DNA from 2 places in the Paenibacillus sp. ALE2 genome. Region 2 is predicted to be linked to the other one. Evidence: riboswitches for the same ligand, from Rfam matches in the RefSeq annotation. Region 2 holds a riboswitch; the other holds the start of a gene.
What was found. Region 2 has a riboswitch for ZMP and ZTP ahead of ACXHJ1_RS08995 (TIGR01440 family protein). Riboswitches for the same ligand answer to the same signal wherever they lie in the genome.
Positions count from the first base shown of each region.

Region 1: linked by a shared signal. The riboswitch ahead of ACXHJ1_RS02190 (bifunctional 5,10-methylenetetrahydrofolate dehydrogenase/5,10-methenyltetrahydrofolate cyclohydrolase) and the one ahead of ACXHJ1_RS08995 (TIGR01440 family protein) in region 2 are both predicted to bind ZMP and ZTP.

Region 1 covers NZ_CM134213.1:553,965-564,852, reverse strand. The annotation lists gene ACXHJ1_RS02200 (stalk domain-containing protein) at 1-1,485, opposite strand, end outside; gene ACXHJ1_RS02195 (cyclodeaminase/cyclohydrolase family protein) at 1,705-2,343, opposite strand; gene ACXHJ1_RS02190 (bifunctional 5,10-methylenetetrahydrofolate dehydrogenase/5,10-methenyltetrahydrofolate cyclohydrolase) at 2,340-3,206, opposite strand; ZMP/ZTP riboswitch at 3,320-3,403, opposite strand; gene desA (Delta(5) desaturase DesA) at 3,616-4,677, shown strand; gene ACXHJ1_RS02180 (sensor histidine kinase) at 4,738-5,871, shown strand; gene ACXHJ1_RS02175 (response regulator transcription factor) at 5,868-6,467, shown strand; gene ACXHJ1_RS02170 (deoxynucleoside kinase) at 6,635-7,255, shown strand; gene ACXHJ1_RS02165 (deoxynucleoside kinase) at 7,255-7,896, shown strand; gene ACXHJ1_RS02160 (Gfo/Idh/MocA family protein) at 8,088-9,089, shown strand; gene ACXHJ1_RS02155 (purple acid phosphatase family protein) at 9,364-10,797, shown strand.
Region 2 covers NZ_CM134213.1:2,051,434-2,062,321, forward strand. The annotation lists gene prfA (peptide chain release factor 1) at 1-656, shown strand, start outside; gene prmC (peptide chain release factor N(5)-glutamine methyltransferase) at 660-1,559, shown strand; gene ACXHJ1_RS08970 (FtsW/RodA/SpoVE family cell cycle protein) at 1,635-2,828, shown strand; gene spoIIR (stage II sporulation protein R) at 3,045-3,737, shown strand; gene ACXHJ1_RS08980 (L-threonylcarbamoyladenylate synthase) at 3,919-5,202, shown strand; gene ACXHJ1_RS08985 (manganese efflux pump MntP) at 5,336-5,896, shown strand; gene ACXHJ1_RS08990 (low molecular weight protein arginine phosphatase) at 5,982-6,566, shown strand; ZMP/ZTP riboswitch at 6,645-6,726, shown strand; gene ACXHJ1_RS08995 (TIGR01440 family protein) at 6,934-7,521, shown strand; gene ACXHJ1_RS09000 (serine hydroxymethyltransferase) at 7,643-8,893, shown strand; gene ACXHJ1_RS09005 (carbohydrate ABC transporter permease) at 9,045-9,953, shown strand; gene ACXHJ1_RS09010 (carbohydrate ABC transporter permease) at 9,953-10,789, shown strand; gene ACXHJ1_RS09015 (ABC transporter substrate-binding protein) at 10,805-10,888, shown strand, end outside.

The DNA of each region.
Region 1 (10,888 bases), 1.5 Mb from region 2:
GATAGTATCTTCTTTTTGTATCCAATCTACCTTGGCTCCCAGTGTCTCGCTGATGAGCCTCAGTGGAAGATAACCAATACCGTTCACCATGAAGGGTGGATTGGTGAGTTCTACAGATTTACCGTTCACTTTTGTTTGGCTGGTTTTAAAATTTATTTCTAGAGAGACGGGAGGGTCTCCCGCCTTGGACTGATTCATTTTCGCTATTTTGCTGTTGAAATCATAAGTGATGTCGGCTCCCAGTTGATCAAAAACAGAACGCAGGGGAATAAACGCCTGCCCATTGCGGGTAATCACACCGTTGCTTAGAGGGACAGGTGTACTGTTGAGACGGACGAGAATCGGCTTTTGTACAGGAACTGGCGTACTATAAAGAAATTCATAATCGCCTATGCCGAGTTGCGCGTGTTTGTTAACACCCCAGCCCCACAGTGCGTCGTTTGCCTTTTGCATGATGACGTGCCGTGGTCCTGCCTTGATGCTTTGAATATTTTGAGCAAGTAATGTAAAAGGGACATGGGAGGATAATTTTTCGCCATCTAGAGATGCAACATATACATTGCCAGCAGTGGTTAGAGCAAGAAGGGAGCGCTCAACGAAAAAGGCGTCTTTAACGTCCTTTACTCCTGTTAGCAGTACAGGGGTATTCGTGTTGTGATAGGTTGTATTGTCTAAGGCACCTGTAACTGTAGCCCCCCAGAACCATAGCCGACCTTGCTGATCAATGGCGAGATTGGAATACCTATTAGCCTTGATGGTCTTGATGCCCGATAAGGCTTGAATTTGCGATACGGATAGCGTTTCGGACGGAGCTGCATTTTTATCAAATTCTTTGGGCCACGTCCACACGGTACCATTCTTTTTTAAGGCTATATTTTTAGTAATTGCCGTAATGTCTTTTAATGGTGAAATAGGTTCGAAACCCTGTAAGGCTGTTGTGTTTTTCCATACACTGCCGTCTTTCTTAAGAAATATCCAGCGTTCCTCATAATCCGGTCTTTCTTCATAGTAACTGACTATATCGGCAACCTCATCGATGCCAGATAGGGTTTGAAAAGGACTGAAGATGTTTCTATTGTCGAGTTGATCAGCGAGAAATATGCTGCCTTCGTTGGTCAGAGCGAGCACATGATCATTCAAACTACTTACAGCTGCGAGGTTCTGTAGTCCTTCCAGAGGAACAAATTTCACGGATTCAGAAATATTGTTTCTAGGCACATACCAAGCAGAGTGGTCTTGCAAGGTAAATACCAGATCGCTTTCGTTGATGATATTAGAGAATGTTTTTATTACGTTTGGTTTACCCTCTACACGAGTCGGTACGGATTGATTATAGCCCCACAGCCACAAGCTTCCATCGGATTGGATCAGACTTCCGGAATCATAGGAGCGAATATGCGATGTAGAATCATTTCCGGCCGCCCACACCCTGGGACTGATCAGTAATAACGTAATTATACTGAGTAATAGAGCACGTCTTTTCATACGATTTTCCTCATTTCTTGATCAATGTGTATAAGAGAAAAAGTAATCTTAAAGAATATCCCTAATCCATAGACGAAGAAAGTATAGAAAAGTTTTCCAAATGTAATGAATCAAAATAAAATAACCTCCAAATCCAACAAATAGAGATGGATTTGGAGGTTATTTCTGTTAGCAAGTAGGTAGAATATATGGGTTAGCACAGCTAGTGCGTAGTATGAGCTAACTACTTGCGATTCGACTGCGCACAGTCAATAAGGTTTGCTCTTTAATTTGTCCGATTTCACGGAGGAGTGTGGCTGTTTTGGCTTCGTAGGATTGTTTGACATCCAAGTCTTTTAGCGAGGCAAGGTTAATATCAATGGTGAGCAGGGCGGATTGAGCGGCTGCTTCAAACAAAATCGCACCGATGCCCAGATCGGAGATCACATTTTTATTGGATATTTCCACAATGTTGTAGGCTTGTGATAGTCCGTCCCGGCATACTTCCAGCAGGCGCATAGGTACCTCAATGGCAGCAATCACAGCTGTTTGTAAGGAATGGGTACGATAGCGCTTTTCTTCGTCTGTTTCTTTGGGCAAACGCAGCGCGGTCATGTACTGTTCAAAGGATTGGATGTCTGCGGCCATCAGTTCCTCACAATGCGTAGACAATCTTTCCATACTGCTAATGACTTGCACCATTTGTTCACGGAATTGCGTGTATTTTTCTCCTTGTGAAAGGTTGGCGGTCATGGAGGTCATCGCTGCGCCTAGTGCCGCAGCCAGCGCGGATACACTTCCTCCACCAGGGGTAGGCGCTGCACTTGCAGCTTCTTTCAGAAAATGTCCGATGGACTGGTTCCACGACAGTTCACTCATGAATAAACCACCTCTCTGGAGTAATGTTGCAGACGTATCGCTTTGAGCAGATTTTTGTACAAAATTGCGGTCGTTAGGGTGCCCACGCCACCAGGAACGGGAGAAATGGCATGTACCTTTTCTACAACGTCCTGAGCAGCGTCCCCCACAATTTTACCCTCCAGCGTCTCATTAATTCCTGCATCCACGAGAATCAGACCTGGGTGAACCATATCCTGCGTAATCACATCAGGACATCCGACTGCGACGAAGGCAATGTCTGCATGGCTCAGATGCTCTGCAATATCACGCGTACCTGCATGACAGGCGGTGACGGTGGCATTTTCTCTTTGCAGCATGTGGAAAAGGGGAAGTCCCACTGTTTGCCCGATGCCCACGAGCGTGACATTTTTGCCTGTCAAGGAGTGGCCGTAATGCTTGAGCAGTTCAATACAGGCTTGAGGTGTAGCGGGGTATAGCCCTGCGTCACCCGTAACGGTAGCCAGCTTGTTATTAGGTGTAATTCCATCAATATCCTTGTAGGGGGCGATGGACTGCTTAATAACGGAGGCAGAAAGATGTTGAGGAAGCGGGAGTTCCAGCATAATGCCATGTACATGGGATGCATCATTTAGGGTACCGATCACGTGCAGAAGTTCGGCTTCGCTTACATGACGATTAAAAGTATGGAGATGAAATGAGATGCCCAGCTTCTCTGCTATTTTTTGCTTGGTCCGTGCATAGTATGCAGATGCCGGATCACCCTCTACCAACAGGGTTGCCAGATGGGGACGGTGTCCTTGCTGTTTCATTTGCTCTACTTGGGAACGGATCGTTGCATACACTTGCTCAGCTGCTTCTTTGGATTTCATGATAATAGCCATAGTCCGAGCCTCCTCTGAATTTATCGCATAATGGAATCAACAGGGTGTCATGGTCTTAGAAAACGAAAAAAAGTATTTGCACAAGGTCGTCAAGACAGACGAATCCTCTGCAAATACTTCTCCCAGGCGAACGGTACGCTTGATTGTATGCTCCCTCGTGGTTCATTCCACTGACTTCGCCAGTCACATACAGCGTTATATATCTTATATTTTAACAAAATAACAGCAGAAAAGAAACCCGTGAACATTTGCCAAACAGGTTTGGTTAGTTGTCTATATGACAAATGTCATATGCCTGAACTGACGTTTATGACTACAGCAGATACAGCGGTCTCCTTATACTGAGCTTAGATCAACATGTACGCCTGACAGGATTAAGGTATGGGCTGCATTTTAAAGGAGGATCATAATGGGTATGACACAACTCCCGTTAGCTCAATTGAAAAAAAATATGGCTCCCTACGAGAAAATAAACACGAAATCCAGCGTTCTGCAACTGTTCAATACCTTGGGACCGCTGATCCTATTGTGGTATGCCGCTTATCTTAGCCTAGCGGTTTCTTACTGGCTGACGCTTCCCATTACCATTATTGCGGCAGGGTTTGTGGTACGGACGTTTATTATTTTTCACGATTGTGGTCATCAATCTTTTTTCAAAAGTCGCAAGCTGAACGATATTGTGGGAACTATTACAGGTATTATTACGCTCTGCCCTTATCACCAATGGAAAAATAGTCACGCGATCCACCATGCAACCAGCAGTAATCTGGATAAAAGAGGCACAGGTGATATGTGGGTGCTCACGGTAGAAGAGTACACAGCAGCTTCCACATGGACACGGCTGGCCTATCGTATATATCGAAATCCTTGGGTTATGTTCGGCCTAGGTCCAATCTATACTTTTTTGATTTCCTATCGGTTTAATGTCAAGACAGCCAAACGTAAGGAAAAGATAAACACCTATGTGACGAATATATCCATTGTTGCATTGTATGCACTGTTGTGCTGGGCTATTGGTTGGCAGGCATTCCTTCTGGTACAGACGCCTATCTTTTTTGTCTCTGGTATGTTGGGAATCTGGCTGTTCTATGTGCAACACCAGTTTGAGGATTCGTATTTTGAGCATGATGAAGAGTGGAGTTATATTAATGCGGCCGTCGAGGGCAGTTCTTACTACAAGCTTCCTAAAGTATTGCAATGGATTACAGGTAATATTGGTTTTCATCATGTTCACCACTTGAGCCCGAAAGTACCAAATTACAATTTGGAGAAAGCGCATGAAGCGACACCGTTGCTGCAAAAGGCGACCACGATTACGGTGAGTAGCAGTCTGGAATCTTTGAAGTTCCGACTATGGGATGAAAGTACCAAGACCTTTCTGACCTTTAAACAAGTAAAGCCGCTGCTTAGCAAACGTGTTGGCACTTCAAAGCCCATCCCTACGCCTGTTGTAGGCACGGAACGAAAATAACGTTGTACGGAAATTGGTATGTTAAAATAAGGGGTATCTAAAGTAGAAAAGGGTGGCAGGATGCAAAAGTGGTATCAGATTTTCCAAAGAAATACGGGGCTTAGCCCTTATGTGTGGGTTGTCTTTTATATCCTGCCCTTTTATTATTTTAGCTCTTCATCTACAAGTCATATTATTCTGGGAACTGCTATTATTTTGGTGTTTTTTGCTTGTTATGTACTGGCTTTTGTCTCTCAAGGCTGGCTCATATACTTTTGGACCAGTGTGCAGATTGCTATATCGATTACGATGACGCTGCTATTTAGCTATATGTACTTTTCCATATTTATCGCTTATCTGATTGGTAATATGAAAAGTAAGGCTGCATTTACGACGCTGTATATCATTTTAATGGTGATTACGATTGGATTAATTAATTATGGGTTTGTTTCTCAAAATCCTGTATTCATTAAGCAGATTCCTTTTATCCTGCTCAATCTGATTGGTGTGATCCTCCTGCCGATTACGAACTTTAATCGCAACAAAAGTGATCGGCTTCAGGTCCAATTGGAGGATGCCAATAAAAAAATATCGGAATTGATTAAGTTGGAAGAACGGCAAAGAATCGCGCGTGACCTGCACGATACCTTGGGTCAGAAGCTGTCACTCATTGGACTGAAGAGCGATTTGGCGGGCAAGTTGCTGGACCAGTACCCGAAACGGGCTCATGCCGAAATTAACGATGTTCGTCTTACGGCGAGAAGTGCGTTAAAAGAAGTAAGAGAAATGGTTACTCAAATGCGCGGCATGAGACTAGAGGATGAACTGCTGCGTATTCGGCAAATTTTAAAGGCTGCTCACATCGAACTGACCTTGGAGGGCGACCCGAAGCTGGAGCATACGTCATTAATGAATGAAAATGTGCTGAGTATGTGTATGAAGGAAGCTGTAACTAATGTAGTGAAACACAGTGGAGCTACCGCTTGCTCCATCACCATTGAGCCGTCTCGTAAGGAATTGACCCTGCGGATTCAGGATAATGGAGTTGGTATTATGGGAGAAAATGCAGTCTTTCGGGGACATGGTCTGCAAGGCATGAAGGAAAGGCTCGAATTCGTGAACGGATGTATGGAACTGCGTTCAGATCAGGGAACGACCCTGGTCATTAAAGTGCCTAACATCACTGAAAAGCCGAATGAGGAGGTGGGGCCATGATTCGAATCGTCATCGCAGAAGACCAGCGTATGCTGCTGGGTGCTCTAGCCTCCCTGTTGGACTTGGAAGAAGACATGAAAGTAGTCGGAAAAGCAAGCAACGGGGAAGAAGCTATAGAACTGGTGAAGCTGCATCAGCCAGACATATGCATTATGGACATCGAAATGCCGATCAAGAGCGGATTGGATGCGGCAGAGGAACTCAAAGGCTTGAATTGCAAGGTGCTTATTTTAACAACGTTTGCTCGCCCCGGGTATTTTGAACGAGCGATTAAGGCGGGCACACACGGTTATTTACTCAAGGATAGTCCCAGTGAAGAACTGGCTTCCTCCATTCGCAGTATTATGGCAGGTCGACGTATTTACGCTCCAGAACTGGTTGATGATGCTTATGCCGAGGTCAACCCGCTGACTGAGCGTGAAAAGACCGTTTTGGCGCTTATTGCTGACGGAAAGAACACCAAAGAAATTGCTGGTGAACTGTATTTAACAACAGGGACAGTGCGGAATTATATTTCAGTCATTCTCGATAAGCTGGGTGTCAGCAACCGGATTGAGGCCATTACACGTTTTAATGAAAAAGGTTGGTTTAAATGAGAGACAGACAAAATATTAAGCAGGACAGGGCGCTATGAAACCAAACATAGCTGCTCTGTTTTTTTGTTTTATCCATAGATTTGTTATGCCTCTAGCGTACTTCCTTGTGATACAATAGGATAGTTGTCCACAGGATGGACCTGGAGTACAAGGAGGAGCAGAACCGCATGAAACAAGCCCCGTTTATAGCCGTTGAAGGGCCGATTGGAGCCGGCAAGACGACGTTGGCTTCGATGCTTTCAACCGAGCTACATTTGCCGATGATCAAAGAGATTGTCGAGGAAAACCCGTTTCTCGATAAATTCTATCAAAATATAGATGAGTGGAGCTTTCAGCTGGAAATGTTCTTTCTCTGCAATCGGTATAAGCAGCTAGAGGATACTGGCCTGCAATATATCGAGAAAGCTCAGCCTGTGATTTCAGATTACCATATCTATAAAAATCTGATTTTTGCTGAACGTACACTTAAAGGTGTAAAACTCGAAAAATATCGCCAAATCTATCATTTGCTCACCGATGATATGCCTAAGCCGGACATTATCGTTTATATTAGAGCAGATTTGGATACGTTGCTGAGCAGAATCCGTAAGCGCGGACGCTCCTTTGAACAGGAGATGGACCCTGCCTATCTGGAGCAATTAATTACGGATTATGATAAAGGCATTCAGTTTCTCGCCGAACAGTCACCTGCCCCGCGTATATTGACCGTGAACGGGAATGAAATTGATTTTGTAGAAAACCAGGCACAATTTGAACAAATTGTTTCCGATGTAAAGGAGCTTATATAGTGAATAATTACAACATTCCTGCAAATGCCCTGATTACGGTAGCGGGTACGGTAGGTGTAGGTAAATCCACGTTAACAGGTGCTTTGGCCAGTCGTCTTGGTTTTAAAACCTCGTTAGAGCAAGTCGATCATAATCCGTATCTGGAGAAATTTTATCACGACTTCGAACGATGGAGCTTTCATCTGCAAATCTATTTTCTCGCGGAACGCTTCAAGGAGCAAAAGAACATTTTCTTGTCTGGTGGAGGTTTTGTGCAGGATCGTTCCATTTATGAGGATACAGGCATTTTTGCGAAAATGCATGCTGATCAGGGAACAATGAACCCTACCGATTACGAAACATATACTAGCCTGTTTGAGGCGATGGTCATGACCCCGTTCTTTCCGCACCCTGATGTGCTGATCTATCTGGAAGGCAGCTTGCCCTCCATACTGAGTCGGATCGAAGAACGCGGTCGCGAAATGGAGATTCAGACCGAGCGATCCTATTGGGAGCAAATGCATCGCAGATATTCCAATTGGATCAACGAATTTGATGCCTGTCCTGTACTGCGTCTAAACATTGATGAGTACGATGTACATGACCCTGCCTCCATGGATGCCATTTTGACAGAAGTGGGCAAGGTAATCTCCACAAAGTAGAGATATAACCCCAAAAAGCATACAAGGACTGTGGTACAATCAGTATAAATTAAGCTGATAGACCGCAGTCTTTTTTAATATGTGGAAGTATGAGGGATGACAGGCAGTATAGTGGACAAGTCTTGGCTGGAATGCGAGAATAGGAACATATATTAATTGTAATGACTCACGGGAAAGGATGGGATACTGTGATGCGTTTTGGTATCGTTGGAACGAACTGGATAACGGAAAGATTTATTCAAGCTGCGATAGAGACAGACGAATTTTCCCTGACTGCGGTGTACTCACGAACAGAGGAGAAAGGCCAAGCCTTTGCTGATAAATATAGCAGCCAGCCGGAGGTTTTTACAGATCTGGCGCAAATGGCTGCAAGTGATCAGGTGGATGCCGTATACATTGCCAGTCCTAATTCCTTACATGCAGAGCAAGCGATCTTATGTATGAACCATGGAAAGCATGTGCTGTGTGAGAAGCCTTTTGCTTCTAATGCAGCAGAGGTGCAGAGCATGATCGAAGCCGCGCGCAACAACGATGTTCTGTTGATGGAGGCTGTTAAATCCACGCTTATGCCCAACTTTAAAATTATAAAGGATCATATGTATAAAATAGGCCGGGTTCGGCGTTATTTTGCAAGTTACTGTCAATACTCTTCACGCTTTGATGCTTTTAAGCAGGGTAAGGTGCTGAATGCCTTTAATCCGGCTTTTTCAAATGGTTCCTTGATGGATCTGGGAGTGTATTGTTTGTATCCGATGGTGGCATTGTTCGGCAAACCGGATGAGATCCGAGCGGTGGGTGTGCTGTTATCCTCTGGTGTGGACGGCGAGGGCAGCATCGTGATGAAGTATCCGGATATGGATGCGATCGTCATGCATTCCAAAATTACAGATTCCTATTTGCCTGCCGAAATTCAGGGTGAGTATGGAACGATGGTAATCGACAAAATCAGCCAGCCCTATGAGGTGAAAATTCATTATCGGGACGGCACGATTGAGGATTTGACCAAGGCTCAGACGCGTGAGCCCATGTATTATGAAATTCGGGAATTTATGGATCTGATCAAGAGTGGGGAACGCAACAGTTCTATTAACTCTTTGGAGTGTTCACTGGCAGTCGCTGAAGTGATGGAGGAGGCAAGACAACAATTTGGCCTTCGTTATGAAGCGGATTTGAAAAATACTTCTGCGCATTAGTTGGCTAGTGATTTAATAAAACCTTAATGATTTTCGAAGACTCGCCACTGTTTCTTATATGGGGTGAGTCTAATACTATATGTAAATAGCACCTAGAACAGGAATAAGGGCTCCCGGTTTAGCAAATTTTGCAAACATCCGGGGCCTTTTTTAGTTTATATACCTATTCTCATTTTTTACAAAGTACTATATTTCCAAAGACAACGTATTAACAATTGATTGTTATGATCATGTTTATAACTTTTACATATTAACTGCACAGAGGAGTGTACACATGTTTAAGAAGTTTCAAAAATGGTCAGCAACATCTATGTCTGTTGCTCTTGCACTAGGTTTGATTACTGGCATGTCAGCTTTGCCTGTTCATGCTGAGTCACCAGTGAACACAGATCAAGGTATTAGTAAAGTTACAGCTACATTTTATGGAGACACCAAAGCCTCCAAAGGATTTACCTGGTATACCTCAAAACTTTTCACGAAGAGCACGGTTCAAGTAACCAAGAAAACCGCTTCTGAAGCTGATTTTACGAGTGCTCTTACATTTGAAGGTACTTCCTCTCCATCAACCAATTCTCCAGAAGAGCTTGTCCATAAAGCCGTAGCAACAGGCCTTCAAGCGGACACAGCTTATTATTATCGTGTTGGTGATGCAGCGCGTGGGATATGGAGCGAAACAGGTACGTTCCAAACAGCTCCTAAGAGTGGTGAATTTACCTTCATTGATCTAGCTGATACACAAGCAAAAAGCGAAGATGAAGCCATATTGTCTTCACAGACGCTCGAAAAAGCACTTCAAACCGTAAATCATGCTCAGTTTGTAGTCCACAACGGGGATATCGTAGATACCGGTACCAAAGAAGAGCAGTGGAACTGGTTGTTGGGGCATTCACAAAAAAGCCTTTTGAATACAACCATTGTTCCTTCAGCAGGTAATCATGAGGATGAGAACTATGCTTTTTATGATCACTTTAATATTAACCAACCAGCTGGTTCAGCTACTAAAACAGGAGCGTACTACTCCTTTGATTACAGCAATGCTCACTTTATCGTACTGAACTCCAATGAGGACTCAGAGAAATATGCCAATTTTTCGGAAGACCAAGTCGAATGGTTAAAGAAAGATGCTGCGGCAGCCAAAAAGGCAGGTGCAAAGTGGATCATTGTGAATATTCATAAAGGTCCTTACACTACCTCTAACCATGCAACAGATGCTGACATCATGGATAACAATGGAGTTCGTAACCAAATCGCTCCACTCATGGACAAACTTGATATCGACTTTGTCGTGCAGGGGCATGATCATATTTATGCTCGGACGAAACCAATCAACCAAGAGGGTAAAGCAACAACGCCAACCAAATTAAAAGATAGATTAAATGAAAAGACGATTGAATATAGTGTGAATCCGGATGGAAGTATCTATGTCATCCCGGCAACCGCTGGCCCCAAGGTCTACTACAAAAACCCAAGTGAAAAACTTGGAGATAAGTATTATAATCTTTTTGAACTAGCTGAAGAGAATCATGCGGCAGTTTATGGCCCAGATCCGAGTGACAATCGTAGACCTGTACGAGGACAGGTACAAAATTTTGTGGGCATCACCGTAGACGAAAATAAACTTACAGCCGTAACGTATGAAATTGATCAAAACAAAAATGATGCCAAACCTTTTATTGTGGATCAGTTCGGGATTATCAAAAATTATTAGTATATTTTGATTCAATGGTTTCCAAATGGTCTCTAAATGATCATAAAAGGATATCCTACAGTCTGTTTGGCTGCAAGGATATCCTTTTTCA
Region 2 (10,888 bases):
CAGATACACAAGGCTGGCGTGTAGAATTGATGGATGCGAACATGAATGACCTTGGAGGCTTTAAAGAGGTTATTTTCATGATTAATGGACGCGGTGCCTACAGCAAAATGAAATTCGAAAGCGGCGCACACCGTGTACAGCGGATTCCGACAACAGAATCTGGCGGACGTATTCATACGTCTACCTCCACGGTGTCCGTGATGCCTGAGGCAGAGGAAGTGGATATCGAAATTTTAGATAAGGATATCCGCGTGGATACTTTCTGCTCCAGCGGTGCGGGCGGTCAGTCCGTTAATACAACCAAGTCGGCGGTGCGTGTAACGCATATGCCAACAGGTATTGTGGCAACCTGCCAGGACGGCAAATCCCAGAACTCCAACAAGGAGAAGGCGCTGCAAGTTTTGCGTGCCCGTATTTCGGATATGATGCGTCAGGAAGAGGAAGCCAAATATGCAGGCGAGCGTAAGAGCAAAGTAGGTACCGGGGACCGCAGTGAGCGTATACGTACTTACAACTTCCCGCAAAGCCGTGTAACGGATCATCGCATTGGTTTGACCATGCACAAGCTGGACCAGGTGATGAACGGAGAGATCGAAGAAATCGTATCAGCGCTCACGATTGCAGAGCAGGCTGATTTGATGGAACAAGAGGTTTAAGTTTTGGGGAACGAACGCGATTGTGTGTATCGGATGCCGCCGGAACGGAACATGAGTGTCAGAGAAGCCTTAGTTGAGGCTTCTTCTTTTTTAGGAAGTTGCGGCGTGTTGGAGCCGCAGCATAATGCCCGCTTGCTGCTGGAACATGTGCTTGGGCTGGAAGGTACGAGGTTTTACGTCGCTCTGGGCGATCCGTTCCCTTCCTCCGTTAAGGAGACGTGGGAACGGATCATCGCCCGCAAAGCTGCGGGTGAACCGGCGCAGTATATTATCGGACGGCAGGAATTTTATGGCCGCCCGTTCGCGGTTTCACCGTCGGTGCTGATTCCGCGCCCCGAGACAGAGCTGCTCGTCGAGGCGATACTCCAGCACGGTGACCGGCTGTGGCCGAGCAGTGCTCCGCACGCGCTCGACATTGGCACGGGTAGCGGCGCGATTGCCGTGACGCTGGCGGCTGAGCGGCCGCGCTGGCACGTAGCAGCGGGGGATATTTCTGCTGCTGCGCTTGAAATGGCGTCCCAGAACGCCGCCGCAAACGGCGCAGCCGTAGAATTCCGCGAGGGCGATCTACTGGTGCCGTTTGCGGGAACAGCGGTGGACATCCTCGTGTCCAACCCGCCATATATCCCGGCTGCTGACATCGCTGGCTTGCAGCCAGAGGTGCGCGACCATGAGCCGCGAATGGCGCTGGATGGCGGTCCTGACGGGCTTGGCCCGTATCGGGCAATGCTGGAGCAGCTGGGGCTCCTTCAGGCCCCACCCCGGCTAATCGGGTTTGAGCTGGGGATGGGACAGGCCCGAGACGTGGCTGACCTGCTGGAACAGGCAGGTCATTGGAAGAACATTCTAATCATTCCTGACCTTGCGGGGATTGAGCGACATGTCCTAGGCGTCTCGGAGTAATGCTGCATTTTCTTTTTGCGAGTCTTTCCTTTAGAATAAGAGGAGTATGACCGAGAAACGGCTCAGGGGGAAATCATGCTTCAGAAATTGAAAAAAATTGATGGTCCGGTTATTTTTATTCTGGTTTTGCTCATGGCGATTAGTATCATAACGGTATACAGTGCTGGTAGGGGTCCTACGAACTTGGCAGAGCACGGCAACGATTACCAGAAGATGATCGGGTATTATATATTGGGCTTTGTAGCGATCTTGGGTTTAGCGATAGTTGATTTTCGGATATTCATTAAAAAAGCCTTGTATGTATATGGAGGCGGGATATTTCTGCTGATTCTCGGCTTTTTTGGCGGGACGGTTAATAACTCTCAAGGCTTTTTGAAAATTGGTGGCTTAAATCTCCAGCCTGCTGAGGTATTCAAGCTGGTTCTTATCATTTTTTTGGCGTATATGCTGATTAAAAAGCGCAAGAGCAAGCTGTATTTTATTCAGGATGTCCTTCCAGTTGCTCTGGTGAGCTTTGTCCCATTCGCAATGGTCATGGCACAAAATGACTTGGGTAATGCGCTCGGTTACATTGTCATCGTCATTGGTATGCTATGGATTGGTAATGTGAAGGCGTCCCATGCGCTAATCGGATTTATCGTATTTGCAGTCGCCGTTGGTGGCGGGATCAAAGCGTATATTTCGTTTCATGATGAGATTGATTCCTTTATGAAAGGCATTGGACGTAGTCACTGGGTAGAGCGTTTAGACCCTTGGCTGGTACCAGAAGAAGCGACTGCGAAGGCATCTTATCATACGAAAAATGCCAAACTGGCCATAGCTTCTGGCGGTATGATGGGCAAGGGCTTTTTGCAAGGAACCTCGGTACAGTCCGGACGTGTTCCCTATACCTATGCGGATTCTATTTTTGTAGTTGTAGCAGAGGAGTTTGGGTTTGTAGGCTCATCCATTCTGCTATTGCTTTATTTTATTTTGATTCACCGAATGATCCTGATTTCACTGGAATGTCGGGATCGGGCTGGCCCGTATATAATTGTCGGGATTGTGTCCATGTTGCTGTATCAGATTTTTGAGAACATTGGTGCGTTTCTGGGCATTATGCCACTTACGGGGATTACGCTCCCGTTCATAAGCTATGGCGGTACCTCGTTGCTTATTAACATGGCTAGTATTGGCTTAGTTATGAGCATTAAGGTGCATGGTCAGGAGCTAGAGGATGACCTGCCGCAGCCTTCCAGAGTAAGCTTGACGAAGGCGAAAAAAGCCTAGTACAGGTGGGTTGTGGCTAAATATTGATAGTTATTTGTACGAGTTGAAACGGTGCAACAAAAGAGTCCAGATTGTGAAATCTGGGCTTTTTTATATTCCTAGGTGACGATCTAGCTTGCAATAGCCTGAATTATTTTACGAGATTCATAGGTTTAGGACTCTCCCAAACCGGACAGACTGATAGACATGATAGAGTTTGGGTTTGGGGGGACGAAGATGGGAAGTTGGATAAGGCAAGCTGCAATGATACTCTTTTGTATTTCAATATTAATGATGTCTTGGGAAGGTCAAAAAACAGATGCAGCTATGACCACGGGGGCAAGAGGAACTTTAGCATCTGGAGTGGCCACCACAGGGTTGAAAGTAATTCCGCACGATTCCATTCGACTGCGCATTTTGGCTAATTCAGATCGTCCGGAGGATCAGTTGGTTAAGCGCGAAATACGGGATGCCATCGTGCAGCAGATGAATGCGTGGGTGGGTGAGCTGGACAATCCACAAAGCCTAAATCAAGCCAGAGTGTTGATTGACGAACATTTACCTGAAATTGATCGCTTGGTAGGTGAAGAACTGGCTCTTCGCGGTATAGCGTATGATCATCAGGTGGAGCTGGCAAGTGTACCTTTTCCGACGAAAATGTACGGTGGTCTTGTCTACCCGGCAGGGAATTATGAGGCGCTTCGGGTTACACTGGGGCAAGGGAAAGGGCAAAATTGGTGGTGTGTGCTGTTCCCGCCGTTGTGCTTTATTGATGCAGGCAGTGGTGAAGCAGCAGCACAAACTGTATCGGCAAAAACAAGTCATGAAGACAATCGAACGAACGCCGCTGACAAGGAGCCGGAAGTACGTTTTTTCCTGTGGGATGCCCTTACGGGTCTGTTGAACTGGGTGAGTGGCTTGTTTGCCTAAATGTTTCGTCAGTGCTATGGAAAAGAGAACAACGAGTGTAAGTTTCCCCATATGTTATAATGGAACTTACGATAGATATACAGAGGACAGAGCCAATTCGAACTGATTTGTTAAAGTAGGTTTTTTGGGGATCAGGGCCATGAAATGGCCTGTATGACAATAAGATATGGGATGATCTGATATGAGTGATAAAGTGAATCAAATGCATGACATGCACGTAGGTTTTGTGAAAAAAGAGATAGCAGAGCAGGAGCAGGCGTTACAGCCTTCTCATACACACTGGTGGGATGTAAGATGTCTGGTTCCTGTAGAGAGCACGACTGTATCTGCTACCTCGTCTTTTGAGGTGGAAAAAGTGGATTCTGTTGGTTCTGTGAACAACACTGACGGGGATGGTTCTGACGAACTTTCAGCTGGACAGGCTCTGATCGCAGCGGAAAAGGGCATACGCGAGGCCGCCGTACTTCTCCAGGCTGGAGAGACGGTAGCCTTCCCTACGGAAACCGTGTACGGACTGGGGGCCGATGCACGCAGCACTAAAGCGGTGGAGGCGGTATTTGCTGCCAAAGGTCGTCCTTCCGATAACCCGCTCATTGTACATATTTCCGATGCTGCTCAATTAAAAGGCATGGTAGCGGAAATTAACGATACATCCCGAGCGCTGATGAATGCATTTTGGCCAGGACCGCTGACCCTCGTATTGCCGGTAGTGCCGCAGGCACTGTCATCGCGTGTGACAGCAGGCTTGGACACGGTCGGTGTGCGCATGCCGGATCATCCAATCGCGCTGCGCTTGATCACGGAAGCCGGTTGTCCGCTGGCTGCACCAAGCGCCAACCGCTCGGGAAGACCCAGTCCGACTCTAGCACAGCATGTGCTGGAGGACCTGGAGGGTCGCATCGGCGGTATTTTGGACGGAGGTCCCACGGGGGTGGGACTGGAGTCCACGGTAGTGCAAGTGGGTGACGACGGAACCGTCACCATTCTGCGCCCTGGCGGCGTGACGGCTGAACAGCTCGCTGCGGTTGCTCGTGCCGTCGTACTGGACCCGGCGTTGGCTGCCACAGCCGGGCGGGATGTCGACAGCCTGGCGCCGCGCTCGCCGGGCATGAAGTATACGCACTACGCGCCGCGAGGCCGCTTGAGCGTGGTACAAGGCCCGTCGCCTGTTGAAGTGACGGGCTGGATTCGCGACGCGCTGGCGGAGGCTGCCGCGCGCGGGGAGCGCACGGCGGTGCTCGCGTTCGACGACCATGCCGCCGGCTACGCCGGAGAACGGGTCTACACGCTGGGCAAGCTGGACGCGCTCCATGAGGCGGCGCAGCGCCTGTACGGCGTGCTCCGACGCTGCGATGAAGACGGCGTCACCTACATTTTGGCGGAAGCCTGCCCGCCGAAGGGATTGGGAGACGCCGTCATGAATCGACTGCTTAAAGCGGCAGGTCATCGAATTATCCGATTGTAGCTTCTGTAAAGTATGGAGTCTCTTATTTTAATTCCTCCTCTCTGTTTTGGGTATTTTTAGTACCTGCTTGTACTGATTTGCCCCTTGTCCGCATAACGTGTACAAGAACAGACGGATAATGGAGGGATGGAGTATGCTGGCAGCCTCTGCCGATGCTGGGCAGGTTGTAACGATTCTGATCATGGCGGTAGCGCTAGGGATGGATGCGCTGTCGCTGGGCGTAGGGATCGGTATGAAGGGGATACGCCTGCGAGACGTGCTGCGCATCAGCATTGTGATTGGTTTTTTTCACATCCTGATGCCGTTGCTGGGAATGTTCACAGGCCATTATATGAGTTCTTTATTAGGCCATGTGACGACCTATTTCGCAGGGGGATTACTCATCCTTTTGGGCGGGCATATGGTGTACAATTCCTTCAAGGGAGACGGCGTACACGTATTGGATCATCGGTCGCCTTTGGGTCTTTTGCTATTTGCACTTGGGGTGAGCATTGACTCATTTTCTGTGGGAGTGTCCCTGGGGATGTTCCAGAGTGACCTGGTGCTGACTGTTCTGGCCTTTGGTTTTTGCGGGGGAGCGATGGCGATGCTGGGGCTGTTACTGGGGCGCAAGGTCAGCCGCAATCTGGGGGATTATGGAGAAGCGGTGGGCGGTGCCGTTTTGCTGGCATTCGGTTTTATGTTTATGTTTTGATTTTAACGTAGACAGTGTAAAATAAATACAGGATTTGAGTAATCCTCTGTTTATATATTTTTTCAACATACGGGGGGTGAAGACGTTGAAGAATATCTTATTTGTATGCACAGGGAACACCTGTCGCAGTCCAATGGCTGAGGGGATGCTGCGTAAGTTGGCTGCTGAGCATGGACTGGAACTGGAAGTGCGTTCCGCTGGAGTAGCTGCGATGGACGGGGCGTCGATATCCCGGCATGCAGAGGCGGTTCTACGTGATCACGATATATCCGATCAGATCACTTCAACCCCTTTAAGCGACGGGCTTGCCGAGTGGGCACATCTGATCTTAACCTTGACGCAAGGACATAAACAGCATGTCATTCAACGGTTTCCACAAACGGCGGGCAAAGTATTTACGCTGAAGGAGTATGTGGAGGACCGGGACGCAGTGCTGAAGGACGTACAGGAATTAGACGGCTTGTATGCTTCACAGCAGTTGATGGCTTCACTTGGACAAGAGCTATCAGCGCAGGAACGTGAGCGAATGATTGAATTACATCAACGGATTCCGGGCTTCGATATCTCAGATCCGTTTGGCGGTTCGCGGGAGGACTACGATGTCACAGCTGCGGAAATCCGTGTAGCTTTGCATAAGTTGCTGGACAAGCTAAAGGGATCTTCCGAATAAAGTCGGTACCATTCCTCTATTTTGTACGGAATCTGTTGATTTTCGACAGTTAATCCGTTAAGATAAGGTGGAAAAATGAGAATCCGATGTAACTGGCGACAAAAGTGGGATTAACCACGATGGAGCATCGGATATACGGCCGGTCGCCTGGGCAAAAGAGCAATTCCACATAGGTGTGGACTGCTCTTTTTTCGTATACGAGCTACAGCAGATCTTCTGTTGCCTTCTTGTTCTTCCATTTTTTCTGCTCGAAATCTGAAACATCGGCTATAATATAGTCAGATTGTGATCAGGAGAGAGTGTGTTGAACTTGGGGCATGGGACCATGCCTAGTCTCTGAGAGGCTGTTCAACCAAAGGAGGTTCCAATGGTAGAACAATTGGATCATGAGATTTCACTCGAAGCACAGACCGCTTCTGTCGTGCGGGAAATTGCAGAAGTGGCCAGTCTTAAAGCTGGTCGCCTGCTGGTTATTGGCGCAAGCACGAGTGAAGTGGCTGGAAGTCGGATCGGCACAGCAGGAGCGCTGGATGTGGCTCAGCAAGTGTTGTCTGGAGTAGAATCCGTTCGCAGAGAGTATGGCTTTGATGTGGCGTTTCAATGCTGTGAGCACTTGAACCGAGCACTGGTCGTTGAACGTTCTCTACTGGAGCGATTAGGCCTGATGGAGGTTGCGGCTGTTCCTGTTCGTACAGCAGGGGGCTCTATGGCTACCGTTGCCTATCGCTCTATGGACGATGCGTGTCTGGCGGCGAATGTGCAGGCTCATGCCGGGATAGACATCGGCGAAACGCTGATTGGCATGCATTTGCGCCCGATTGCCGTTCCGTTTCGCCCAAGCCTTCGCTGGATTGGTGAAGCACGTGTGACGGCTGCGTTCACTCGTCCTCCACTTATTGGCGGACAACGGGCAGTGTACAGTCTGGAACAAGAAGCCGGCGGAAACTGCGATTAACATTTGGCATGTCGGCATGTTTGTACTGATCTTTTTTGCATTGATGATGAGGTACCCAACAGAGGAGCAGGCATTTGCTTGTATACCCAACAATTTGACCATGGAGAGGGAGTAATCAATCATGATGGAACATCTGCGTAAAAGTGACCCGGCAGTGATGGAAGCAATGGGGCTTGAACTGAAACGGCAACGCCACAATATCGAGCTGATCGCATCTGAGAATATCGTCAGTGAAGCAGTAATGGAAGCCATGGGCTCCGTGCTTACCAATAAATATGCTGAAGGTTATCCGAACAAACGCTACTATGGTGGCTGTGAGCATGTAGATATCGTCGAAGATATTGCACGTGACCGTGCGAAAGAACTATTTGGCGCCGAGCATGCGAACGTGCAGCCTCACTCTGGAGCGCAGGCTAACATGGCGGTATATCTGGCAGCTCTTCAACCTGGAGATACTGTACTGGGTATGAATCTGGCGCATGGCGGCCACTTAACACACGGAAGCCCGGTTAATGCCTCCGGTTTGTTGTATAACTTTGCTGCTTACGGTGTACGTGAAGACAACTTCCGCATCGACTATGATGAAGTGCGCAAAGCAGCCTTCAAGCACCGCCCTCGTCTGATCGTAGCTGGTGCAAGTGCATATCCGCGTACTATCGATTTTGAAGCCTTTGCTTCCATTGCTAATGATGTAGGTGCTTTATTCATGGTGGATATGGCACATATCGCAGGTCTCGTGGCAGCAGGGATTCATCCTAGTCCGGTTCCCCATGCTCAATTTGTGACAACAACGACACACAAAACGCTGCGTGGTCCGCGTGGGGGTCTAATTCTGACTCGCAAAGCGTGGGCGCAAGCGATTGATAAAGCTATCTTCCCTGGTACTCAAGGAGGACCACTGATGCACGTGATCGCGTCCAAAGCAGTTGCTCTGGGTGAAGCGCTCCAGCCATCATTCAAAACCTATGCGCAAAACGTAGTTCGCAACGCACAGGTGCTGGCTGAGACATTGCTGGCAGAGGGAATCAACATTGTATCCGGTGGTACGGATAATCACCTGATGCTGTTGGATACTCGCAATTTGAATATTACAGGTAAAGAAGCGGAGCATGTATTGGATTCCGTGGGTATCACGGTCAACAAAAATGCTATTCCTTTCGACCCAACGAGTCCGTTCGTTACCAGCGGCATTCGTATTGGTACACCTGCTGCAACTTCTCGTGGTATGGATGAAGAGGCTATGGTTAAAATCGGTAAAATCATTGCTGATACTCTTAAAAATCCAAAAGATGATACTGTATTGTCCAAAGCAAGCCAAGCGGTGGGCGAGTTGACAGACAAGTTCCCGATCTATCCAGGAACACAATACTAATTCATCGCCATTCCTTTTAATCTTTATATGATAAGGCTGTTTTCCTTTCGTTAGCGAAGGGAGAACAGCCTTTTTTTGATTCCAGACGACTCGAAACTTACGTTTTTGGGTAATAAGCGATTAAAGTAAGGATTTATGCGCATTTTCCTTCATGATCTACGACAAAGGAGTGATTGCATTGAGCCAAAGAAAATCCGCGCAATTATTGCAGCAGCTCATATTTGTAGGACCGATGGCGTTGTTTTTCGTCTTAATTATGGTCATTCCGTTTCTGTTGGGGCTGTATTATTCCATGACGAACTGGGATGGCGTATCTGAACATGTCCGATGGCTCGGGCTAGGGAATTACGTTCATATTTTTAAAGATGATCCGGACTTCCGTAATGCATTTTGGTTTACGGTCCGTTTTACCGTATGTGGTGTCATTCTAACTAACCTGGTGGGCTTTTTCCTGGCCTATGCGCTTACAAAGCCGTTGCGTACTCGCAATGCACTGCGAACTGTATTTTTTATGCCTAATATGATCGGCGGCTTGCTGCTCGGCTTCATCTGGCAATTTATATTTGTACGTGGCTTTTCGGCGGTAGGAGAGGCCACAGGGCTTTCCTTTTTCAAACTGCCGTGGTTGGGTGATGGGCCTACTGCATTTTGGGGAACTGTCATTGTGTTTGTTTGGCAATACGCAGGTTATCTCATGGTTATTTACATATCCTCTCTAAATAATGTCCCGCATGCTCTTATTGAATCAGCCCAAATTGATGGTGCGAGCCGAAGACAGGTTTTGCGTCATATCGTGGTGCCGCTTATTATGCCAGCAGTGACCGTCTGCTTGTTCCTGGCGATATCCTGGTCCTTTAAAGTATTTGAGCTGAATTTGGCTTTGACAAAGGGTGGACCATTCAAGGCGACAGAGTCTGTAGCGTTGGACATATATAATGAAGCGTTTACAAATAATCGACTTGGATTGGGGACTGCTAAGGCTATGATTTTCTTTGTGGTCGTTGCGATCATTACCAGCATTCAGGTGCGTCTCACGAAGAAAAAGGAGGTCGAAATGTAATGGAAAAAACATCGAACCATCGTTTAAGCACATGGGTAGCTGAAATATTGCTTATTGTGGTTGGGTTGATCTTTCTAGTTCCGTTCTATTTTTTGCTCGTAAACTCGGTTAAATCTTTTGGAGACATTTTGGCTCATTCCGCTTCGTGGCCGACGACCTTCCGTTTTGAAAATTATGCTAACGCCTGGAATAAAATAAACTTTCCCACAGCACTGGGGAATTCACTGATCGTCACCATCGTCAGCAATGCGCTTTTGCTGCTGATCAGCTCGATGGCCGCCTACCAAATGGTTCGGCATGATACTCTTTTTAATCGGTTCCTGTTCGGTTTACTTGTGGCTGCGATGGTCGTACCTTTTCAATCGATTATGTTGCCGCTTATGGAAGTGTCCAACGTATTGAGCCTGAACAACAGCATACCAGGACTGATTTTGTGCTATCTGGGTTTTGGAGCACCTTTATCAGTTTTTCTGTTTCATGGCTTTATTAAAACGGTGCCTATTGAGGTTGAGCAAGCGGCGAGAGTGGATGGTTCCTCTCGTTACGGGGTGTTCTTTCGCATCGTTTGTCCCCTGTTGCTCCCGATGTTCGTGACCGTACTTATTTTGAATACGTTATGGATTTGGAATGATTATCTGCTGCCTTCGCTCATTTTGAATGATCCTGAGCTGCGTACGATTCCGATTGCGACCTATATGCTGTTTGGTCAATATACCAAGCAATGGGACTTGGCGTTGCCCGCACTGGTGCTCGGAATCACGCCAATCGTTGTGTTTTTTCTGGTGATGCAAAAATACATCGTTTCTGGCATTGCGGCCGGAGCGGTTAAAGGCTGATGGGAGGGTTATCGGATGAAAAAGACAGTGCTGCTTGTCATCTCCCTGATGTTGCTGCTTACGTGTATGCTTGCAGGTTGTGGTAATACAAAGGCTCAA